Regions from separate parts of the Microbacterium sp. GW823-FHT02G05 genome, predicted to be linked through region 2. Evidence: predicted binding sites of a transcription regulator. Region 2 holds the regulator's gene; the other holds the start of a gene.
The links. The regulator HrcA, encoded in region 2, represses chaperone genes, less so after heat shock. The targets are predictions, from matches to a motif close to TTNGCACTCGNNNNNNNCGAGTGCNAA.

Region 1 (10,334 bases), on a different contig from region 2:
CTGTTCACGACGATCTACGGCGGTTCCTCGCTGACGATCACGCGGTCGGCGGATCATCCGCCGACCGCGTGGGGGCCGCGCATCGAGTGAGGCGCTATCTCGTGCGCTCGGGGTCCCGCGCCGGTGCGCCGAACCCGGAGCACCGACTCAGACCGCGACCCGCTCGCGGACGCCCTTCATCGCGATCGCGGTGATGACCGCGCCGGCGACCGCGACGATCGCCGCCCCGAGGAAGGCGGCAGAGTAGCCCTGGGTCAGTTCCGCGCGAGCGGGTTCCGCGCCCGCAATGCCGTAGGCGACCGCCGTGAGGATCGCCAGGCCGAGCGCGGAGCCGATCTGGTAGCTCGTGCTGACGAGCCCCGACGCCACTCCGGTCTCTGCGGCCGGGGCGGAGTTGATCGCGGTGCCCAGTGAGGGCACGAAGGCGAGCGACATGCCGAGCGCCGCCAGGAGTGAAGCAGGCAGGACGTCGACGCTGTAGCTGCCGTCCGGGCGCACGAAGGAGAGCCAGAACAGTCCGCCTGCCAACAGCACAAGGCCGCTGACGATCATCGACTTCGCGCCGAAACGCGCCTGCAGCCGCGGTGCCAGAGAGATCATCACGAGCACGACAAGGCCCGTCATGGGAAGGAGCGCTGCACCTGCGGCGAAGGCGCCGGCCCCCAGCACCTGCTGCAGGTAGAGGTTGAGGAAGAACCACATCGCGACCCAGGCGGCACCGAGGAGCAGCTGTGCGCTGTTCGCCGCGGCGAGTTGCGGTGCGCGAAGCAGACCGAGGCGCAGGAGCGGGTCGCTGCTGCGGGCCTGAATCACGAAGAAGACGACGAGCAGGATGACACCCGCGGCGAGCAGTCCGACCGTGGTGAGCGAGAACCAGCCGACCTCCGGCGCGTTGACGACGGCGTATACGAGGGCCGCGAGACCGATGGTCACAGTGATCGCGCCACTGAGGTTCACCGAGCCCCCTGTGCCCCGTGATCCCCGGGGAAGTGCGTTCGGGGTGAACGCGAGCACGAGCAGCGCAAGCGGCACCGTGATGTAGAACACCCAGGGCCAGCTCACGTACTCGGTCAGAACACCGCCGAGGAACACGCCGGCGGTGCCGCCAATGGGGGCGGCGGCTCCGTAGATCGCGAATGCCTTGGGCAGGTCGGATGTGCCGCCGAAGAGCATCATGAGAAGCGTGAGTGCGGCGGGTGCGATCAGCGCCGAACCTGCGCCCTGCACGGCGCGGCCGATGATCTCCATGGCGACGCCGTTCGCGGCTCCGGCCACGAGGGAGCCAACGATCAGGACGATCCAGCCGGTGACGAAGATCCTTCGTGCGCCGAAGACGTCAGAGAGGCGCCCGCCGAGCAGCAGCAGGCCACCGAACGCGACGACGTAGGCGTTGAAGACCCAGGACAGCGACTCCGGGGTGAAGCCCAGATCGCGCTGCATGTCGGGAAGGGCGACGCCGATGATCGACGTGTCCATGATGACGACGAACTGCGCAGTGGCGATGAGGGCCAGCCCGAGCCATCGTCGGGATGGGCGGATGGACGAAGGCGACGACATGAGAGTTCCTCCAGGTATCTGGTCGGGATGGGTGACCAGAGCAAGACTATACCTATAGGGGGTAGGGGTATTCAAAACATCGCAAACAAGTGCTGACGACCGTCCCGAGGAGTCGGAGTCGAGGGGTGGGAGCGGGTGCTAGGCGGTGCCGACGCGATCGGCGAGGATCGCGAGCCGCTTGCTGCCGACGCGCGCCAGGATCAGTGTGGCTGCCTTCGGACCCCGCAGTGTGAGCTTCTTCCGGAAGGCCGCGGGGTCGATGTCCACGCCGCGCTTCTTGATCTCCAGCGTTCCGATCTCGCCCGCCCGCAGTGCTGCGCTGATCGCCTTCGGGGTCACGGGCAGCACCTCGCGCACCCGGAACGACTGCACGAAGGGGCTCGTCAGCGCCGCATCCGACGTGAGGTAGGCGATGTGCTCGTCGAGCATCCCCGCCTCCAGCTGGCGAGCGACATCACCGATCAGCCGCGCGCGGATGACGGCGCCGTCCGGCTCGTGCAGGAACGCACCGAGCTCGCGCACCGGCGCGTCCTCGCTGTCCGCGGCGGCGGTCAGCTCGTGGGTGTGATCACCCCGTACGACCATCGCCGCGCGATGCACGCCGGGGCGCGCAAGCGCCCCCGACCACAGCACGAGCTCGACCACGCTGCCGTCGACACTCACCCACTGCGCTTCGCTCTCGGCGGGCAGCTGATCGCGGTCGTGCCCCGGTCCGAGCTTGATGCCGACGGGCATTCGCGTGGCGAGATCGAAGGCCCAGTCGAGGGAGGGGGAGTAGTCGGATGCAGCGACTCGACGCGTCTCGCTGTGTCCTGCCGTGCGCCGGGCGGGGTCCAGCCACACGGCGTCGATGCCGCTGAGGTCTGCGCTCTCAGCGGTGCCGTGCAGCACGGTCGCGTCGTCGCCGAAGGGGGCGAGGTTGAAGGCGGTGAGGGCGGCGGTGACCTCGTCGGCATCCACCGCTGTGACGCGGATCCCCGCGCCCGCGAAGGCCAGGGAGTCGCCGCCGATGCCGCAGCCGAGATCGGCGACGTGGGCGATGCTGGCTGCGCGCAGGCGCCCGGCGTGGCGTGCGGCGACGGCGAGACGCGTGGCCTGCTCGAGTCCTGCGCGGGTGAACAGCATCCGAGAGGCGAATTCGCCGAACTTCGCCCGTGCCTTCGCCCGGAGGTGCGCCTGCCCGACCACTGCGGCGACGACGTCGGGGCCGTGGCCCGCGGCACGCAGCGTCGAGACGGCCCGGGCGGCGGCGTCCGTCGTCTCCACCGTGCCGAGCGCATCCAGCAGGCGCAGGCCCTCGGGGGTGAGCAGGGCGGTGAGCTCAGACATTTCCACCGGATCAGCCTAGACCGGCAGGCGTGTGCGCCCATGGCGAAACGTTGGCACTCGCATTGCGTGAGTGCCAATGAAGCGCGTAAGGTGAGTGTTAGCACTCTCGGGTAGAGAGTGCGAATGACTTCCGATGTCTCTGTCATAGAAAGAGGTAGACCGTGTCGGTTTCCATCAAGCCGCTCGAGGACCGCATCGTCATCAAGCAGGTCGAGGCCGAGCAGACCACCGCGAGTGGCCTGGTCATCCCTGACACTGCCAAGGAGAAGCCCCAGGAGGGCGAGGTCGTGGCCGTGGGCCCCGGCCGCATCGACGACAACGGCAACCGTGTTCCGCTCGACGTCGCCGTTGGTGACCGCGTCCTGTACAGCAAGTACGGCGGCACCGAGGTGAAGTTCGGCGCCGACGAGTACCTCGTCCTCTCGGCACGCGACGTTCTGGCGGTCGTCGTCCGCTGACGACTGCTGCCGGCGAAGGGCTCGGATGCTACGGCATCCGGGCCCTTCGCCGTTTTTTCTCTACAGTTGTCAGATGACAACTGAGCTGCGCATCGGGTTCGCGTACACGGCAGCGGCGTACGTGCTGTGGGGATTCGTTCCGCTCTTCTTCGTCCTGCTCATCCCCACCGGCCCGTGGGAGATCGTCGCGATGCGCGTGCTGTTCTCGCTCGTGCTCTGCGTCCTCCTGCTGACCGTCACCCGCGGGTGGGCGGCGTTCCTCGCGATTCTGCGCGACCGCCGCCTGCGCTGGCTCACTCTTCTCGCGGGCGCGCTCATCTTCATCAACTGGCAGACCTACATCGTGGGCGTCGTCACCGATCGCGTTCTTGAGACCAGCCTCGGCTACTTCATGAACCCGATCCTCATCGTGCTCCTCGGTGTGATCGTGCTGCGCGAGCGCCTGCGGCCGCTGCAGTGGGTTGCCGTCGGTATCGCCGCCGTCGCGGTCGCAGTGACCGTGATCGGTTATGGAACGGTGCCGTGGATCGCCCTGCTGCTCGCCTTCTCGTTCGGCCTCTACGGACTCGTCAAGAAGAAGATCGGCCCCCGGGTGGATGCCGTCTCCGGTCTCACACTCGAGACCATGTGGCTCACGCCGGTCGCGATCATCGAACTCGTGATCGTCGCGATGACGACCGGCATCACCTTCGGAACGCTCGGATGGGGCCATGCCGCGCTGCTCGCCGCGACCGGCGTCGTGACCGCGGTGCCGCTGCTACTTTTCGCCGGGGGAGCGCGGCGGATTCCGCTGAGCATGGCCGGCATCCTGCAGTTCATCACGCCGATCATGATCTTCCTCATCGGCACGTTCCTTCTGCACGAGCCGATGCCGCCCGAGCGGTGGGCTGGCTTCATCCTGGTGTGGATCGCCGTGATGGTGTTCCTGCTCGATGTGCTCCTGAACAGCCGAAAAGGACGGCGGGCGGCACCGGTCGAACTCGTCTAGCAGAGCCCGGCGCACTCGGGGCAGATCGTTAACGCACCGAGACAATGCGTGAGCGTGGTTGTCATAGGGTGAGACCACCCGATAGTGGGCATCGTAAACAGTCCACGTTCATACACGCAAAGGAGCACCATGAACGCACTGAAGAACTCGCGCACCGCGAAGGTCTTCGCAGGCGTCGCGCTGATCGGCGCATCCGCCCTGGTGATTGCAGGCTGCAGCACACCCGGCACGGCGCCCGAGACCGGCGGTGGCGAGAAGCCTGCGACAGAGCTCGCACTCAAGCTCGGCTCGCTGCTCCCGCAGACCGGTTCGCTGTCCTTCCTCGGCCCGCCCATGGAGTCCGGTGTCGGTCTGGCCGTGCAGGAGATCAACGACGCCAAGGCCGGCGTCACGATCGAGATGCTCTCCGAAGACGAGGGCGACACCGACACGAAGGCGTACGAGACCTCGATCACCAAGCTGCAGAACGCCGGCGTCGCCGGCATCGTCGGTGCCGCGGCATCCGGTGTCTCCAAGCTGATCCTCGACGGAAACATCAACGCCGGCATCATCACTATCTCGCCGTCGAACACCTCGCCGGACTTCACGGCCTGGGACGACAACGGGCTGTACTTCCGCACCGCACCGAGCGACCTGCTTCAGGGTGAGGTGCTCGGCAACCTGATCGCCGAAGACGGCAAGAAGACGCTCGGCATCATCTACCAGAACGACGCATACGGCACCGGTCTGTTCGACGCGATCAAGACGACGTTCGAGAGCACGGGCGGCGAGGTCGTCGCAGACGCCTCGTTCAACGTCGGCGACGCACAGTTCGACGCGCAGGTCGCGACGATCACGGCCGCCAACCCGGACGCTGTGGCGATCGTCTCCTTCGACCAGTTCAAGACGATCGCACCGCTGCTGGTGAACGCCGGCATCACGGGCGACAAGTTCTACATGGTCGATGGCAACGTGTCGCAGTACGGCACCGACATCCCGGTCTCGCTCGAAGGCGCACAGGGCACCCGCCCCGGCCCGGAACTCGAGGACGACTTCACCGAGCGGCTCCAGGCTTTCTGGACCGGTGAGGGCAACGCCGAGGTCAAGGACTTCACCTACGCGGCAGAGGCCTACGACGCCGTCGTGCTGATGGCGCTGGCAGCGCTCGCCTCCGGCTCCACCGAAGGGCCGGAGATCGCCGCGAAGATGCAGGAAGTCTCCGGTGGCTCGGGTGACGGCACGCCGTGCACGAGCTTCGCCGACTGCGCGAAGATCATCAACGACGGTGGCGTCGCCGACTACGACGGCTACTCCGGCAAGGTCACCTTCGACGAGAACGGCGACCCGAAGGGTGCTGCGATCGGCATCTTCAAGTTCGGCGCCGACAACATGTACACCCGCGTGAACTGAGTTCCGCAACAGAAAGGCCCCGGATGCTCAGCATCCGGGGCCTTTCTCGTGGTGGTCTACTTCGCGACCAGCGTGGTCTCGAAGCTGTAGCGGTCGGGGCGGTAGCAGTGCAGGCCGAACTCGATCGCATGCCCTGAGCTGTCGAAGGCGATGCGCTCGACCGTGAGTACGGGGCCTCCTTCGTCGATGTCGAGCAGCTCGCTCTCGTCACCTTCGGCGCGGCGGGCACCGATCTTCTGCTTCGCGACGCGGATCGCCGCACCCCGACTCAGCATGATCTGGTACAGGCCGCGCTCTTCCAGCTGTGCGGTGGGAACGTCGGCGAACTCGATGGGCAGGTAGTTCTCCAGCACAGCGACGGGAGAACCGTCCATGCTGCGCTGGCGCCGGAGGTAGACGACGTCGGTGCCGCGCGGAACGCCGAGTGCGGTCGCGACATCCTCGGAGGCGGGGACGATCTCGCGCTGGAGCACTCTCGTGCCGGGTTCGTGGTTCGCGCTTTTGAGGTCTTCGTAGAGACTCGTGAGCTCGACCTGTCGGGTGACCTGCCCCTGCACGACCTGCGTGCCCACACCACGGCGCCGCACGAGCAGTCCCTTGTCGACGAGGTCCTGGATGGCTCGACGAACGGTTGGTCGGGAGAGTCCGAGTCGCTGTGCGATCGCGATCTCGTTCTCGAGGCGCGCGCCGGTCGGAATCGTGCCCGCGTGGATCGCCGATTCGAGGCGGCTGGAGATCTGGTAGTAGAGGGGGACGGGGCCCGTCCGATCGAGGTCGTAGAACAACTCGTCCGGCCAATAGGTCTCGTCGGCTGCCATCTCGTGTCCTCCGGTCGTCAGCCCCGAGGTGGGGCTATATGTGCCGACAACATTACCTGTACGAGCAAATGCCTCTTATGCCTTATGTGTTATTGTTAGGACATTAGCGAGGCTGATCGAGTCTCGTCGAAGAGAGAGCTGTGCACGGAGTATGACTGAGAAGAGCCAAGCCCCTGATGCCCTTGTGCTGGGGCGCCTCGGAGTGGACCTCTATCCCCTCCAGTCCGGCATCGGCCTCGAGGATGTCGAGACATTCGGAAAGTACCTCGGCGGCAGCGCGGCCAACGTCGCGGTTGCCGCAGCGCGCCACGGCAACGCCGCAGCGCTGGTCTCCCGGGTGGGGGATGACCCCTTCGGACGCTACCTCCTGCGCGAACTGGCACGGCTCGGCGTCGATGCCCGCCAGGTGACGACGGACCCGACGCTGAAGACGCCGATCACCTTCTGCGAGATCTACCCGCCCGACGACTTCCCGCTGTACTTCTACCGTGAGCCGAAGGCGCCCGATCTGAACCTGAGCGCGGCGCAGCTCGACCTGACCGCGGTCCGCGATGCCGGAGTTCTGTGGTTCACCGTCACGGGGCTGACGCAGGAGCCGAGCCGGGCCGTGCACCACGAGGCGCTTGCACTTCGCGCCGGACGCCGCCACACCGTGATCGACCTGGACTACCGCCCGATGTTCTGGGAGGACGCCGCTCAGGCGACGGAGCAGATCTCTGCCGTCCTGGGGCAGGTCACTGTCGCCGTCGGAAACCGCGAAGAGTGCGAGGTCGCCGTCGGCGAAACCGAACCGCACCGTGCGGCAGACGCGCTGCTTGAACGGGGCGTCGAACTCGCGATCGTGAAGCAGGGACCCAAGGGCGTTCTCGCGAAGACCCGGGAGGAGTCGGTCGAGGTGCCGCCGCACTTCGTCGATGTGGTCAATGGACTCGGGGCAGGCGATGCCTTCGGCGGCGCGCTCATCCACGGCCTGCTGCAGGGGTGGGATCTGCGTCGGATGCTGCGCTACGCCAACGTCGCCGGAGCGATCGTCGCGTCGCGACTGGAGTGCTCGACCGCCATGCCGACGCCCGCTGAGGTCGATGTGATCCTCGCAGAAGGAGCTTGAGATGCGAACGATTCCCGATCGCGCGGCCTTCGCCGCGCTGCGTGACCTGCGCGCCGAACTGCCCTCTGCCATCGGGCAGGCGCTCGCGAAGCGTCAGCGCCGTGACCTCCTGAAGGGGGATGGGCGGCTGTTCATCGTCGCCGCGGACCATCCGGCCCGTGGCGCCCTCGCGGTCGGCGACGACCCGAGTGCGATGGCGCACCGTGGTGACCTGCTCGAGCGTCTCGCGATCGCCCTGAGTCGTCCGGGCGTCGATGGCGTTCTCGGCACGCCCGACATCATCGATGACCTCGCGGTCATGGGGCTGCTCGATGACAAGATCGTGGTGGGCTCGATGAACCGCGGCGGGCTGCGCGGCGCGTCCTTCGAGATGGACGACCGCTTCACCGCCTACGACGTGCCCTCCATGGTCTCCGCGGGCATCGACTTCGCCAAGACGCTCATGCGCATCAACCTGAATGACGCGGCGACGGCGCGCACGCTCGAGCAGACCGCACGTGTGGTCACCGAGGCCGCGGCCGCGCAGCTTCCGATCATGCTCGAGCCGTTCATGAACGACTGGGTCGACGGGCGGGCCGTCAATGACCTCTCCACGGACGCCGTCATCCAGTCGGTCGCGATCGCCGCCGGGCTCGGGGGCAGCAGCGCCTACACCTGGATGAAGCTTCCCGTCGTCGCCGAGATGGAGCGGGTGATGGAAGCGACGACCATGCCGACCGTGCTCCTCGGTGGTGACGCAGACGGCGACCTCGACGGGGCATTCGCGTCCTGGCAGGGTGCGCTCGGCCTCCCGGGTGTCCGCGGACTGACCGTCGGTCGCACACTGCTGTATCCGCCGGGCGGCGACGTCGCCGCGGCGGTCGATGTCGCGGCATCCCTCGTCCACCCGAATCTCTGAGCAGCAAAGGAATCATCCGTGAGCAGCACTGACGTCACGAACATCGGCCACTGGATCGACGGCGCTGTCCGCCCCTCCGCGAGCGGCCGTACCGCCCCCGTCTACAACCCGGCCACCGGCGCGGTCATCGCGCAGGTGGGTCTCGCCGATCAGGCGGAGATCGACGAGGCGATCCGCTCGGCGCGTGCGGGGTTCGCCGTGTGGAGCAGCTATTCGATCGCGAAGCGACAGACCGTGCTCTTCGCATTCCGCGAGCTGCTCAATGGGCGCAAGCAGGAACTCGCCGAGATCATCACCCGTGAGCACGGCAAGGTCGTCTCCGACGCGATGGGAGAGATCCTGCGCGGTCAGGAGGTCGTCGAGCTGGCGACGGGCTTCCCACACCTCATCAAGGGCGGGTTCTCCGAGAACGCCTCGACCGGCATCGATGTCTACTCGATCAAGCAGCCGCTCGGCGTCGTGGGCATCATCAGCCCGTTCAACTTCCCCGCGATGGTTCCGATGTGGTTCTTCCCGATCGCGATCGCCGCGGGCAACGCCGTCATCCTCAAGCCCTCCGAGAAGGACCCTTCGGCGGCGCTCTGGCTGGCACAGCTCTGGTCGGAGGCAGGTCTGCCCGATGGCGTCTTCACCGTGCTCCAGGGCGACAAGCTGGCCGTCGACGGCCTGATCGAGAGCCCCGACGTGCAGTCGCTGTCCTTCGTCGGGTCGACCCCGATCGCACAGTACATCTACGAGAGCGCCTCGAAGCACGGCAAGCGCGTCCAGGCGTTCGGCGGTGCGAAGAACCACATGCTGGTGCTTCCGGATGCTGACCTCGACCTCGTCGCCGACCAGGCGGTCAACGCGGGCTACGGGGCCGCCGGTGAGCGTTGCATGGCGATCTCGGTCGTGCTCGCGGTCGAGCCCGTCGCGGACGAACTGATCACGAAGATCTCCGAGCGCATCGCGAAGCTCCGTGTCGGAAACGGTGCCGGCGGCGCGGACGGCGAGCCCGACCTCGGCCCGCTGATCTCGGGCGAGCACCGCGCGAAGGTCTCGAACTACGTCGACATCGCTGACGCCGACGGCGCACGCATCGTCGTGGACGGGCGTGGATTCTCGGTGGACGGACTGGAGGAAGGGTTCTTCTTCGGCCCGACGCTGATCGACGGCATCCCGACCACCTCCCGTGCGTACCGCGAGGAGATCTTCGGCCCGGTCCTCTCGATCGTTCGCGTGCAGAGCTTCCAGGAGGGGCTCGACCTCATCAACTCGGGTGAGTTCGGCAATGGCACCGCGATCTTCACGAACGACGGCGGGGCGGCGCGCCGCTTCCAGAACGAGGTCGAGGTCGGAATGATCGGCATCAACGTGCCGATTCCCGTTCCGGTCGCATATCACTCGTTCGGCGGATGGAAGGCCTCGCTCTTCGGCGACGCGAAGGCGTACGGTGTGCACGGGTTCGACTTCTTCACCCGAGAGAAGGCGGTCACGAGCCGCTGGCTCGATCCGGCCACTCATGGCGGGATCAACCTGGGCTTCCCCCAGAACGACTGATCGTGCGGGCGCGTCGGCGAAAGCCGGCGCGCCCCTTTTGACGCACGCGTGCACAAGGACGGAGCATGGAGACGATGCACGAACGCTGGTTCCACCGACGCGGAGACCTCGCCCGAGAGGGGTGGGAGACGATCGTCGACGACGCGACCCCCGGGTGGACGCACACCGGACTCCGTGTCGCCGCGCTGGACGACGGTGATGAGCTGACGTTGGAGGCGGGTGATGTGGAACGCATCGTCGTTCCGCTTGC
Region 2 (10,334 bases):
CCTCATCGACGAGCACGATCGCCACATCGGCGTCGGGACTGACGTTGAGCTGGGCCAGGTTGTGATCGGTCAGGCGCAGCAGCACCGTCTCATCGATGGCGATGGCCGATTCGTTGTTGATCTCGATCATGAGCGTCCTCGTTTCGGCGCGCGGTCGTGTGTTCCAGGACGCATCCCTGCGCGTCGTTCTGCGCGGTTGGCGAACTCGGCCGCCTGCTCCCGCTCGTGACGCGCAGCCATGCGCTGTTCGTCGTACTCGCTGTAGGCGTCGACGATACGCCCGACCAGGGAGTGGCGGACGACGTCGTCGCTTGTCAGGCGAGAGAAGTGGATGTCGTCGATGTCTTTGAGCACGCGTGTCACGAGACGCAGACCCGATGCGCCCTGCGGCAGGTCGATCTGCGTGATGTCGCCGGTCACGACCATCTTCGAGCCGAAGCCGAGACGCGTGAGGAACATCTTCATCTGCTCGGGGGTGGTGTTCTGGGCTTCGTCGAGCACGACGAAGGAGTCGTTGAGCGTGCGGCCACGCATATACGCGAGCGGGGCGACCTCGATGGTTCCGGTGGCCATGAGCCGCGGCACGATCTCCGGGTCCATCATCTCGTTGAGAGCGTCGTAGAGAGGCCGGAGGTAGGGGTCGATCTTGTCGGTGAGAGAGCCGGGAAGGAAGCCGAGCCGCTCCCCCGCCTCGACCGCCGGACGCGTCAGAATGATGCGCTCGACCTCTTTGCGCTGCAGCGCCTGCACGGCCTTCGCCATCGCGAGGTAGGTCTTGCCCGTACCGGCCGGACCGATGCCGAAAACGATCGTGTTTTCGTCGATGGCATCGACGTACTCTTTCTGGCCGAGTGTCTTCGCACGGATGACCTTGCCTCGCGAGGTCAGGATCGGCTCGCTCAGCACCTCACTGGGCCGGGGCCCCGCGTCGCGCTGCAGGATGCGCGCCGAGTTCTCGACATCACCAGGCGCGAGGTCGTGTCCCGAGCGCGTCATCGCGATGAGCTCATCGAGCAGCGTGCGCGCGGCCGCGACATCCGCCGCCGGACCGCTGAGCGTCAACTCGTTTCCGCGCACCAGGACATCGACGGATGGATGCTGAGCCTCGAGCATCTTGAGCAGGCGATCCTGTGCCCCCAGGAGACGCACCATCGCGATGCCGTCTGCAGAGAGCCGATCGACGACGTGGTCGTCTTCCGGATCAGGCACCGACGCTCGCCTCGCTCAGACCACCGGCGAGCACGTGCGCGTGCACATGGAACACCGTCTGCCCCGCGTGGGCTCCGGTGTTGAAGACGAGCCGGAACTCGCCGTCGGCATGTGCAGCGGCCAGATCGTTCGAGAGCGAGACGATCTCGCCGAGGAGCTCAGGGTCGCCCTCAGCAAGCTCGACCACGTTGCGATACTGCTCGGTCTTGGGGATGACGAGCAGATGCACGGGAGCCTGCGGGTTGATGTCGCGAATCGCGAAGACGCGGTCGGTCTCCGCGAGGATCTCGCCGGGGATGTCCCCGTTCAGGATGCGCGTGAAGATCGAAGGTTCCGTCATAGCGCCCAGTCTATCGGCGCGATCTGGCCTGCGCGGGTGGTACGCGCCCAGCGGAACTGCAGGATCACCAGCGTCCGAGAGCAGCCGAGAGCACCGCGATCGCGGCGGGCCCCGCCGTGGAGGTGCGCAGCACAGCATCACCGAGGACGACTCTCTCGGCGCCGGCCGCTTCGAGGCGCTCAAGCTCTTCGGCACTGATGCCGCCTTCCGGACCGACCACCAGCACGATGTCGCGGCCATCGAGTTCGAGCTCGGTGAGCCTGAGCGTCGCCGACGGCTCCAGCAGGAGCATCCGCTGCGTGCCTGCCCGCTGTGTGAGCTGCGCAGTGCTCTGCACCTCGGAGACCGTCGGAATCCATGCGCGATGGGCCTGCTTCGCTGCCTCACGGACGATCGTCGCCCAGCGCTCGCGCCCCTTGGCGGCCTTGGCACCCTCCCAGCGCGACACGCTGCGCGATGCCTGCCACGGCACGATCTCGTCGACACCGAGCTCGCACGACGCCTGCACGGCCAGCTCGTCGCGGTCGCCCTTCGCCAGCGCCTGGACGAGCACCAGCTGTGGGCTCGGCCGTTCGACGTCGGTCCGCGATGTGATCTGCACGTCGACACGCGTGGCTTCGACGAGGGATGCAGCGCCGCTCAGCCATACGCCGGAGCCGTCTCCGAGCGTGATCTGCTCGCCGAGGCGCACACGGCGCACGACGGCCGCGTGCTTCGCCTCCGGCCCGGTGAGGGTCACGATGTCGCCGACAGCAGCAGCGGAGGCATCCGCAGTGACGAAGTGCAGAGCCATGGCTCAGGAGTTCCGGAAGCGGTCGCGCAGCTTCGAGAACAGCCCCTGGTGGAACTCGGCGAGCTTGGGCGCCGGTGCCTTCGAAGTGCGGGCGAAATCTTCGATCAGCTTGCGCTGCTTCGAGTCCAGACGCGTAGGCGTCACGACCTGCACACCGACCCGCAGGTCGCCGCGCTGGGTGCCGCGCAGGGGCGTGACACCGCGGTTCTTGATCGTGAGGACGTCACCGGACTGCAGACCCGCGCGGATCTCCAGATCGACCGCTCCGTCCAGCCCCTCAATCGTGGTCGTCGTACCGAGGATCGCATCGCTCATCGCCACCTCTAGCGTCGCGAGCAGATCGTCGCCCTCGCGGCTGAACGTCGGGTGCGGAGCGACGCTGACCTCGATGTACAGGTCGCCGCTGGGCCCACCGCCCCGGCCCACCTCACCAGAGCCCGGAAGCTGCAGACGCAGGCCGTCCTCGACTCCCGCCGGGATGTCGAGCGCGACCGTGCGGCGCGAGCGCACACGGCCCTGGCCGCTGCACGTCGCACACGGGTAGGGAATCGTCGTTCCGTAGCCCTCGCACGAGCCGCAGGGCTGCGTCGTGATGACGTTGCCGAGGAGGCTCCGCACCTGCTGCTGCACGTGACCGCTTCCCTTGCAGATATCGCAGGTGACCGGCGACGTGCCCTCCTGGCAGCAAGAGCCCTGACACGTCTCACACAGAACCGCGGTGTCGACCTCGATGTCCTTGTGCACGCCGAACACGACATCGCCGAGCTCCAGGCTGATGCGAACGAGGGCGTCCTGGCCGCGTTCACGACGCGACCGCGGTCGGGCCGTGCGACCGCCACCGCCCGCCCCGAAGAACGTCTCGAAGATGTCGCCGAAGCCACCGAAATTGCCGAAGTTGCCGCCGGCGGAGTCGCCGCCCATGTCGTAGCGGCGACGCGACTCGGCGTTGCTGAGCACGTCGTAGGCGTGCGTCACGAGCTTGAAGCGTTCAGCCGCATCCTCACCGGGATTCACATCCGGGTGCAGCTGGCGCGCCAGCTTGCGATACGCCTTTTTGATCTCTTCCTCGGTCGCCTCGCGAGAGACTCCAAGGATCTCGTAGTGATCAGCCACTTCTCCCTTTCCAACGCCCCGGCACGCGGGGCCGTCTCACGTGCCGCTCAGCGGCCCGTCTCGTCGTCTTCGAGCATCCGCGACAGGTAGCGGGCGACGGCCCGCGCTGCGGCGAAGTTGCTCGGATAGTCCATGCGCGTCGGCCCCATGACCCCGACGCGTGCCGTTCCCCCGTGTGTCTGATAGTCGCTCGCGACGATCGAGGCCTCGGGCAGGCCGAAAGCCTCGTTCTCTGCGCCGATGCTCGCCGCAAGGCCGTGCTCATCGGCGACCATCTCACGCATCAGACGCAGGAGAGTCACCTGCTCTTCGATCGCCTCCAGCAGCGGATGGATGCTGCCGCGGAAGTCCTGCTCCCGTCGTGCCAGCGTCGCAGCCCCGGCCATCACGAGGCGCTCCTGCCGGAACTCCGCGAGTTCTTCGCCGATCGCCTTCGCCAGCGCCGACATCGCCGCGGTCGTGCGGGCCGGACCGACTTCGTTCTGCAGCGCCGTGAGGCACTCGGAACCATCGCGCACCGAGCTGCCGGTCAACGTGCCCGTCAGTCGTATCCGCAACGCGGTGAGGTCGGCCTCGTCGAGGTCGACGGGCAACGGCACGATGCGTTGCGAAACCCCGCCCGCGTCGGTCACGAGAATCACCAGCAGGCGGTTGGGCGCCAGCGATACGAGCTCGACATGCGTCACGTGCGCACGCGCGAACGACGGGTACTGCGCCAGGGCGACCTGCCCGGTGAGCTGGGTGAGGACGCGCACGGTGCGGATCATCAGATCGTCGAGGTCGGTCGGTTCGGTGAGAAAGCTCGAGATCGCGGAGCGTTGCGCCGTCGAGAGCGGCCGTACCTGCGCGAGATGATCGACGAAGACGCGATAGCCCTTGTCGGTGGGGACGCGGCCCGATGAGGTGTGGGGGGCCGTGATCAGCTCTTCGTCTTCGAGCAGCGCCATATCGTTGCGGATGGTGGCCGCGGAGACGCCGAAGGAGTGACGCTCGACGATGGACTTGCTACCAACCGGCTCGTGGGATGCCACGTAGTCCTGCACGATCGCACGGAGAACCTGCAGACCTCGTTCGCTGACCATCGCCCCTCCTCTCGGGTGCTCTCCGACCGCAGGAGCGCATTGGCACTCCCCACCTCTGAGTGCCAATCTTAGCGCGCGGTGCTGGACACTGGCCGAGCCGACGCGCCTACCCCTACGATGTGGCCATGAGCCCCCAGCGCCCGCGTGTCCGCTTGTCGACAGGAGAGATCGAGGGAGAGAGCCGCGGCGGAATCGACCGATTCCTCGGGATCCCCTACGCCGCACCCCCGTTCGGCGAGCGTCGTTTCGCAGAACCTCAGCCGCCCGAGCCCTGGAGCGGCGTTCGCGATGCCCGCGCTTTCGGCGCGACGCCACCGCAGCGTCCGTATCAGGGGCGCCTGCAGGCTCTGCTGCCCACGGTGACCATCGCCGGAGAGGACGTGCTGACGGTGAACGTCTGGGCACCACGCGACGCGCAGAATCTCCCCGTCGTGTTCTGGCTGCACGGCGGCGCCTTCGAGCGCGGCACGACGGCGCTTCCGCTCTATGACGGGAGCGCGTTCGCGCGAGACGGCGTCATCTTCGTCTCGGCCGGGTACCGTCTCGGCGCGGAGGGCTTCTCCGTTCTCGAAGGCGCACCGCGCAACCTCGGGCTCTCGGATGCCGCATGCGCTCTGCGCTGGACGCACGAGGAGATCGCGGCATTCGGCGGCGACCCAACCCGCATCACGGTCATGGGCGAGTCCGCTGGCGGCGCGCTCGCTGCCGCGCTGCTCGCACGGCCGGATTCCGCCGAGATCCCGGCGGCGCTGATCGTGCAGAGCGGCCCCCTCTCGGCCGACAGCCCGACGAAGGCGGGACGCGTGACCGCAGCACTCGCGAAACGACTCGGCGTGTCCGCGACCGTCGAAGACTTCCGCGCCCTCACCCCTGACCAGCTTCTCGACGCGCGCCAGGCGCAGTCCGCCGGAAGCACACCCCTGCGAGGGGCGCCCGGGTACCTGCTGTGCCTCGACGCGACCTCACTCCCACGCTCGCCGGAGGAGGCTCTGCGCGAGGCGCAGATTCCTGTGCTGATCGGCACGAACACCGACGAGTACCGCCTCTGGTTCGCGCCCGAAGCCCTCTCCCGCATCCGTCCCCTCCAGCTGCTGCTCGCGCGCCTCGCCCTCGGAATCTCGCGATCTGCCGTGCGCGCATACCGCCGCGAGTTTCCCGAAGCGACGACCGGCGAGATCTTCGGACAGCTCGCAACGGATGTCCTGCTCCGGGCACCTGCCCTCCGCGCGGCCGGTGCGAGAACCACCGTGACGTGGGTATACGAGTTCGCCTGGACGACACCACTGCACGATCTCGGCGCTGCCCACGCACTCGAACTGGGCTTCGTCTTCGACGCGCTGCAGACGGATCACGCGATTCGCCTCGCCGGTCCGGAGGCACCGCAGGCTCTTGCCCAGCAGATGCACGGCGACTGGGTGCGCTTCGTCCTCGCCGCCGAACCCGTCTGGCAGCCGTACGCGGCGCACTCGCGGATCACCCGTGTCTACGACAATGAGATCCGTGACATCCCTGCTCGTCGCACCGCCGCCCTCGATCTGCTGCCGACAGCGCGGTCACGCTGAGCCGCGCTCGGCTCAGTCAGTGAGAGCGCGGACGACCGCGTCAGCGAGCAGCCGTCCGCGAAGGGTCAGCACGACCGTGCCGCGCAGAGCGGACGCCGGATCGATCAAGCCGTCTGCGATGAGCCCCGCCACCTTGGTGCGGTGCGTCGCGGAGAGCACATCGATCGGCAGGCCCTCGGCCATTCGAGAGCGCAACAGCACGCGCTCGAGCGTCACAGCGGTGGCATCCGGACGCTCCTGGCCCGCCGCCGGCGATTCACCCGCAGCGAGGCGTGTCGCGTACGCGGCGGGATGCTTGACGTTCCACCACCGCAGGCCGGCCACATGACTGTGCGCGCCGGGGCCGAAGCCCCACCAGTCGGTCCCCCGCCAGTACGCGCTGTTGTGTCGCGACTCCTGCTCAGGCGTCCGCGCCCAGTTGCTGACCTCATACCAGGACAAACCGGCATCCCCGAGCATCCGATCGGCCAGCTCGTACATGTCGGCCTGCAGATCATCGTCCGGTGCGGGAACTTCGCCGCGGCGGATCTGCCGGGCGAGTTTCGTCCCGTCCTCGATGATGAGGGCGTAGGCAGAGATGTGATCCGGAGCCAGTTCCAACGCGGTCTCAAGGGACAGTCGCCAGTCTTCCAGTGACTCCCCGGGTGCGCCGTAGATGAGGTCCACGCTCACGTCGAATCCGGCAGCACGGGCGGCCTCGACGGCGGTGCGCACGTTCTCGGGTCGGTGCGTACGATCGAGCGCGGCGAGCACGTGCGGCACCGCCGACTGCATGCCGACCGACATGCGGGTGACACCGGCGCGTGCGAGCTCAGCCGCCACTTCGGGCGTGACCGTGTCCGGGTTCGCCTCGACCGTGACCTCCGCGCCGGGGCGGATCCCGAAGGCCTCGACAGCGGCGCGCAGCATCCGCCCCAGATCTCCCGCGGGAAGCAGGGTCGGGGTGCCGCCGCCGAAGAAGACCGTGTCGAGTGGACGCAACGCCCCCGCCTCATCGAGGACCGCACGGGCGAGCGCGATCTCGGAGATGAGAGTGTCGGCGTAGGTGTCCTGGCGGGCGCCCTGGAGTTCAGACGAGGTGTACGTGTTGAAGTCGCAGTACCCGCAGCGCACGCGACAGAAGGGCACATGGAGGTAGGCCGAGAACGGTGCGTCCGCGTCGATGCGCAGATCCGCGGGGAGGCGCCCATCCGTCGGTGCGGGATCTCCCTGGGGCAGTGCTCCGGCCATCAGAGCGGAGTCGCGTACAGCGGCGAGATCGCACGAAGATAGCGCGCGAAGAGCTCGCGGCGGCGGCGCTTCACGAGTGCCGGAAGCACCCGGTAAAGAAGACCGACCGGAGCATCGAACGCTCGCACGGTGAACCACACCTCGTCCGTGTCTTCACGCCACTGCAGGTCGAACGACTCCTCGCCGCTGACGACGGAATCCCCCACCGTGCCGAGAACGAAGCCGATGTGGCGGCGCTCCTCCGTGACCGAGATCACACGAAGCTCCGCGTCCGCACGCATCCCGCCGACGCGCCCGTCCAGGCGGATCGTCATTCCGGGACCGACGAACGGCGTGCCCTCGGCGTCGAAGCGCTGTTCGACGTCGCGCGTGCTCGGCGCGATGGGCGTGCCCTCCTCATCGAAGGTGACCCCCGCGTAGGCCGGTCCGGCAGCAGGGCGGACATCCTGCAGAGTGAGTCCTGCCGCACGCTGGGCGGTCCAGGACAGCAGCGCCTCACCGGCGATCTGGAATCGCTCCTCGCCGCTGCCGATGCGCCACGATTCCTCCGCAGGAATGCTGTGCTCCGGCGGATACTGCATCAGATCCGGCGCATGAGTGGCACCGACGGCGGCATAGTCCACCGTCCCAGCTCGGAATGTTCCGCGACGCATGTTCTCCAGAATACTTGGGCTCACCTGAGCAGACACCGGACACGCGGCCCGACGTCGAGGACGTCAGGCCGCGCCCCTGTCACTTCTTGTCTTTGCCTTCGACGTCGCCCGACAGCGCGGCGATGAACGCCTCCTGCGGAACCTCGACGCGGCCGACCATCTTCATGCGCTTCTTGCCCTCCTTCTGCTTCTCGAGGAGCTTGCGCTTACGGCTGATGTCACCGCCATAGCACTTGGCGAGGACGTCCTTGCGCAGGGCGCGGATGGTCTCACGGGCGATGATGCGGGCACCGATCGCCGCCTGGATCGGCACTTCGAAGTTCTGACGCGGGATGAGCTTGCGCAGACGCTCGGTCATGAGCGTGCCGTAGGCGTAGGCCTTGTCACGGTGCACGATCGCGCTGAAGGCGTCGACCTTGTCTCCCTGCAGCAGCACGTCGACCTTCACGAGGTCGGCCGTCTGCTGGCCCGCGGGCTCGTAGTCGAGGCTCGCGTAGCCCTGCGTCTTCGACTTCAGGTGATCGAAGAAGTCGAAGACGATCTCACCGAGCGGCATGTTGTAGCGCAGCTCGACGCGCTCTTCGCTGAAGTACTCCATGCCCAGAAGCGACCCTCGGCGCGACTGGCAGAGTTCCATGACCGTTCCGACGTAGTCCTTCGGCAGCAGGATCGCGACCTTCACCACGGGCTCTGCCACCGAGGCGACCCGCCCGTCCGGGTACTCGCTCGGGTTCGTCACGGTGACCTTCTCACCGGTGTCGGTCGTGACCTCGTAGATCACGCTCGGCGCCGTCGTGATGAGATCCAGGCCGAACTCGCGGCTCAGACGCTCGGTGATGATCTCGAGGTGCAGCAGACCGAGGAAACCACAGCGGAAGCCGAAGCCGAGTGCGACGGATGTCTCGGGCTCGTAGACGAGCGATGCATCTGACAGCTTGAGCTTGTCGAGTGCCTCACGCAGATCCGCGTAGTCACTGCCGTCGATCGGGTACAGCCCCGAATAGACCATGGGCTTCGGGTCGGTGTAGCCGGGAAGCGACTCCTCCGCCGGCTTTCGCAGCGTTGTGACGGTGTCGCCGACCTTCGACTGGCGCACATCCTTCACACCGGTGATCAGGTAGCCGACCTCACCGACGCCGAGCCCCTTCGTGGGGATCGGCTCGGGGCTGGACACACCGATCTCAAGGAGTTCGTGCGTGGCACGTGTCGACATCATCTGGATGCGCTCGCGCGGCTCCAGCTTGCCGTCGACCATTCGCACGTACGTGACCACACCGCGGTACGAGTCGTACACGGAGTCGAAGATCATGGCGCGCGCCGGAGCATCCGGGTCGCCCTTCGGTGCAGGGATCTGCTCGACGATGCGGTCGAGCAGGTCTTCGACGCCGACACCGGTCTTGCCCGAGACGCGGAGGACGTCGTCGGGGTGACCGCCGATGAGCGAGGCGAGCTCCTTCGCGAACTTCTCGGGGTCGGCCGCCGGCAGATCGATCTTGTTCAGCACAGGGATGATGTGCAGGTCGTTCTCGAGAGCAAGGTAGAGGTTCGCCAGGGTCTGGGCTTCGATGCCCTGCGCCGCGTCGACGAGGAGGATCGCGCCCTCACAGGCCGCAAGCGAACGGGACACCTCGTACGTGAAGTCCACGTGGCCCGGGGTGTCGATCATGTTGAGTGCGAAGGTCTCACCGCCCGCAGACCAGGGCATGCGCACCGCCTGGCTCTTGATCGTGATGCCGCGCTCGCGCTCGATGTCCATGCGGTCGAGGTACTGCGCCCGCATGTCACGGTCAGAGACGACACCGGTGATCTGGAGCATCCGGTCGGCAAGAGTCGATTTGCCGTGGTCGATGTGCGCGATGATGCAGAAATTGCGGATCTGCGCAGGCGGCGTTGCAGCCGGACTCAGGGGGGTGGAAGCACGTGGTGACATATCCAATCCAGAGTACCGTGGCGCGGCGTCAACCTCGATTCCAAGAGAGAAGTGATAGTGTCCCCAAGGTTGCGATGGCACTGAGTGTCATCTTCGCCATGACTCAGTAACGTCCTCGCAGCGAGTCTGCAACGTCGCCGACTCGTCACAGGGCTTGTACCTACAAGTACCCATTCTCAGCGCGTTATCGGCGATCCCGATGACGTCTGTGAGAGAGAAAGAACATCCACCTTGATCAAGTACCTGTTGCGCCGCCTGTTCGGTTGGTTGCTCATGATCGTGGTGGCGACCAACATCACGTACTTCCTCGCGTGGGGTTTCCTTGACCCGCGCAGCAACTTCGTCGGCCGCCGCCCACCCGCAACCGAAGAGCAGATCGTTCAGACGCTCACGCCGCGAAATCTGAGCGACACTGTTCCCCT

Region 1: groES (co-chaperone GroES) is a predicted target of HrcA. The motif match lies at 2,937-2,963, and genes of this name have one in related genera.

Annotation. Positions count from the first base shown of each region.
Region 1 covers NZ_JBXAJK010000001.1:1,443,930-1,454,263, forward strand. The annotation lists gene AC1REM_RS06895 (hypothetical protein) at 1-90, shown strand, start outside; gene AC1REM_RS06900 (MFS transporter) at 148-1,557, opposite strand; gene AC1REM_RS06905 (class I SAM-dependent methyltransferase) at 1,696-2,892, opposite strand; gene groES (co-chaperone GroES) at 3,048-3,344, shown strand; gene rarD (EamA family transporter RarD) at 3,418-4,332, shown strand; gene AC1REM_RS06920 (ABC transporter substrate-binding protein) at 4,462-5,721, shown strand; gene AC1REM_RS06925 (GntR family transcriptional regulator) at 5,778-6,539, opposite strand; gene iolC (5-dehydro-2-deoxygluconokinase) at 6,691-7,647, shown strand; gene AC1REM_RS06935 (Cgl0159 family (beta/alpha)8-fold protein) at 7,649-8,545, shown strand; gene AC1REM_RS06940 (CoA-acylating methylmalonate-semialdehyde dehydrogenase) at 8,564-10,084, shown strand; gene iolB (5-deoxy-glucuronate isomerase) at 10,150-10,334, shown strand, end outside.
Region 2 covers NZ_JBXAJK010000002.1:209,021-219,354, reverse strand. The annotation lists gene ybeY (rRNA maturation RNase YbeY) at 1-130, opposite strand, end outside; gene AC1REM_RS10955 (PhoH family protein) at 127-1,152, opposite strand; gene AC1REM_RS10950 (HIT domain-containing protein) at 1,202-1,549, opposite strand; gene AC1REM_RS10945 (16S rRNA (uracil(1498)-N(3))-methyltransferase) at 1,614-2,342, opposite strand; gene dnaJ (molecular chaperone DnaJ) at 2,346-3,455, opposite strand; gene hrcA (heat-inducible transcriptional repressor HrcA) at 3,503-4,537, opposite strand; gene AC1REM_RS10930 (carboxylesterase/lipase family protein) at 4,663-6,099, shown strand; gene hemW (radical SAM family heme chaperone HemW) at 6,112-7,329, opposite strand; gene AC1REM_RS10920 (DUF1990 domain-containing protein) at 7,329-7,982, opposite strand; gene lepA (translation elongation factor 4) at 8,062-9,912, opposite strand; gene AC1REM_RS10910 (ABC transporter permease) at 10,144-10,334, shown strand, end outside.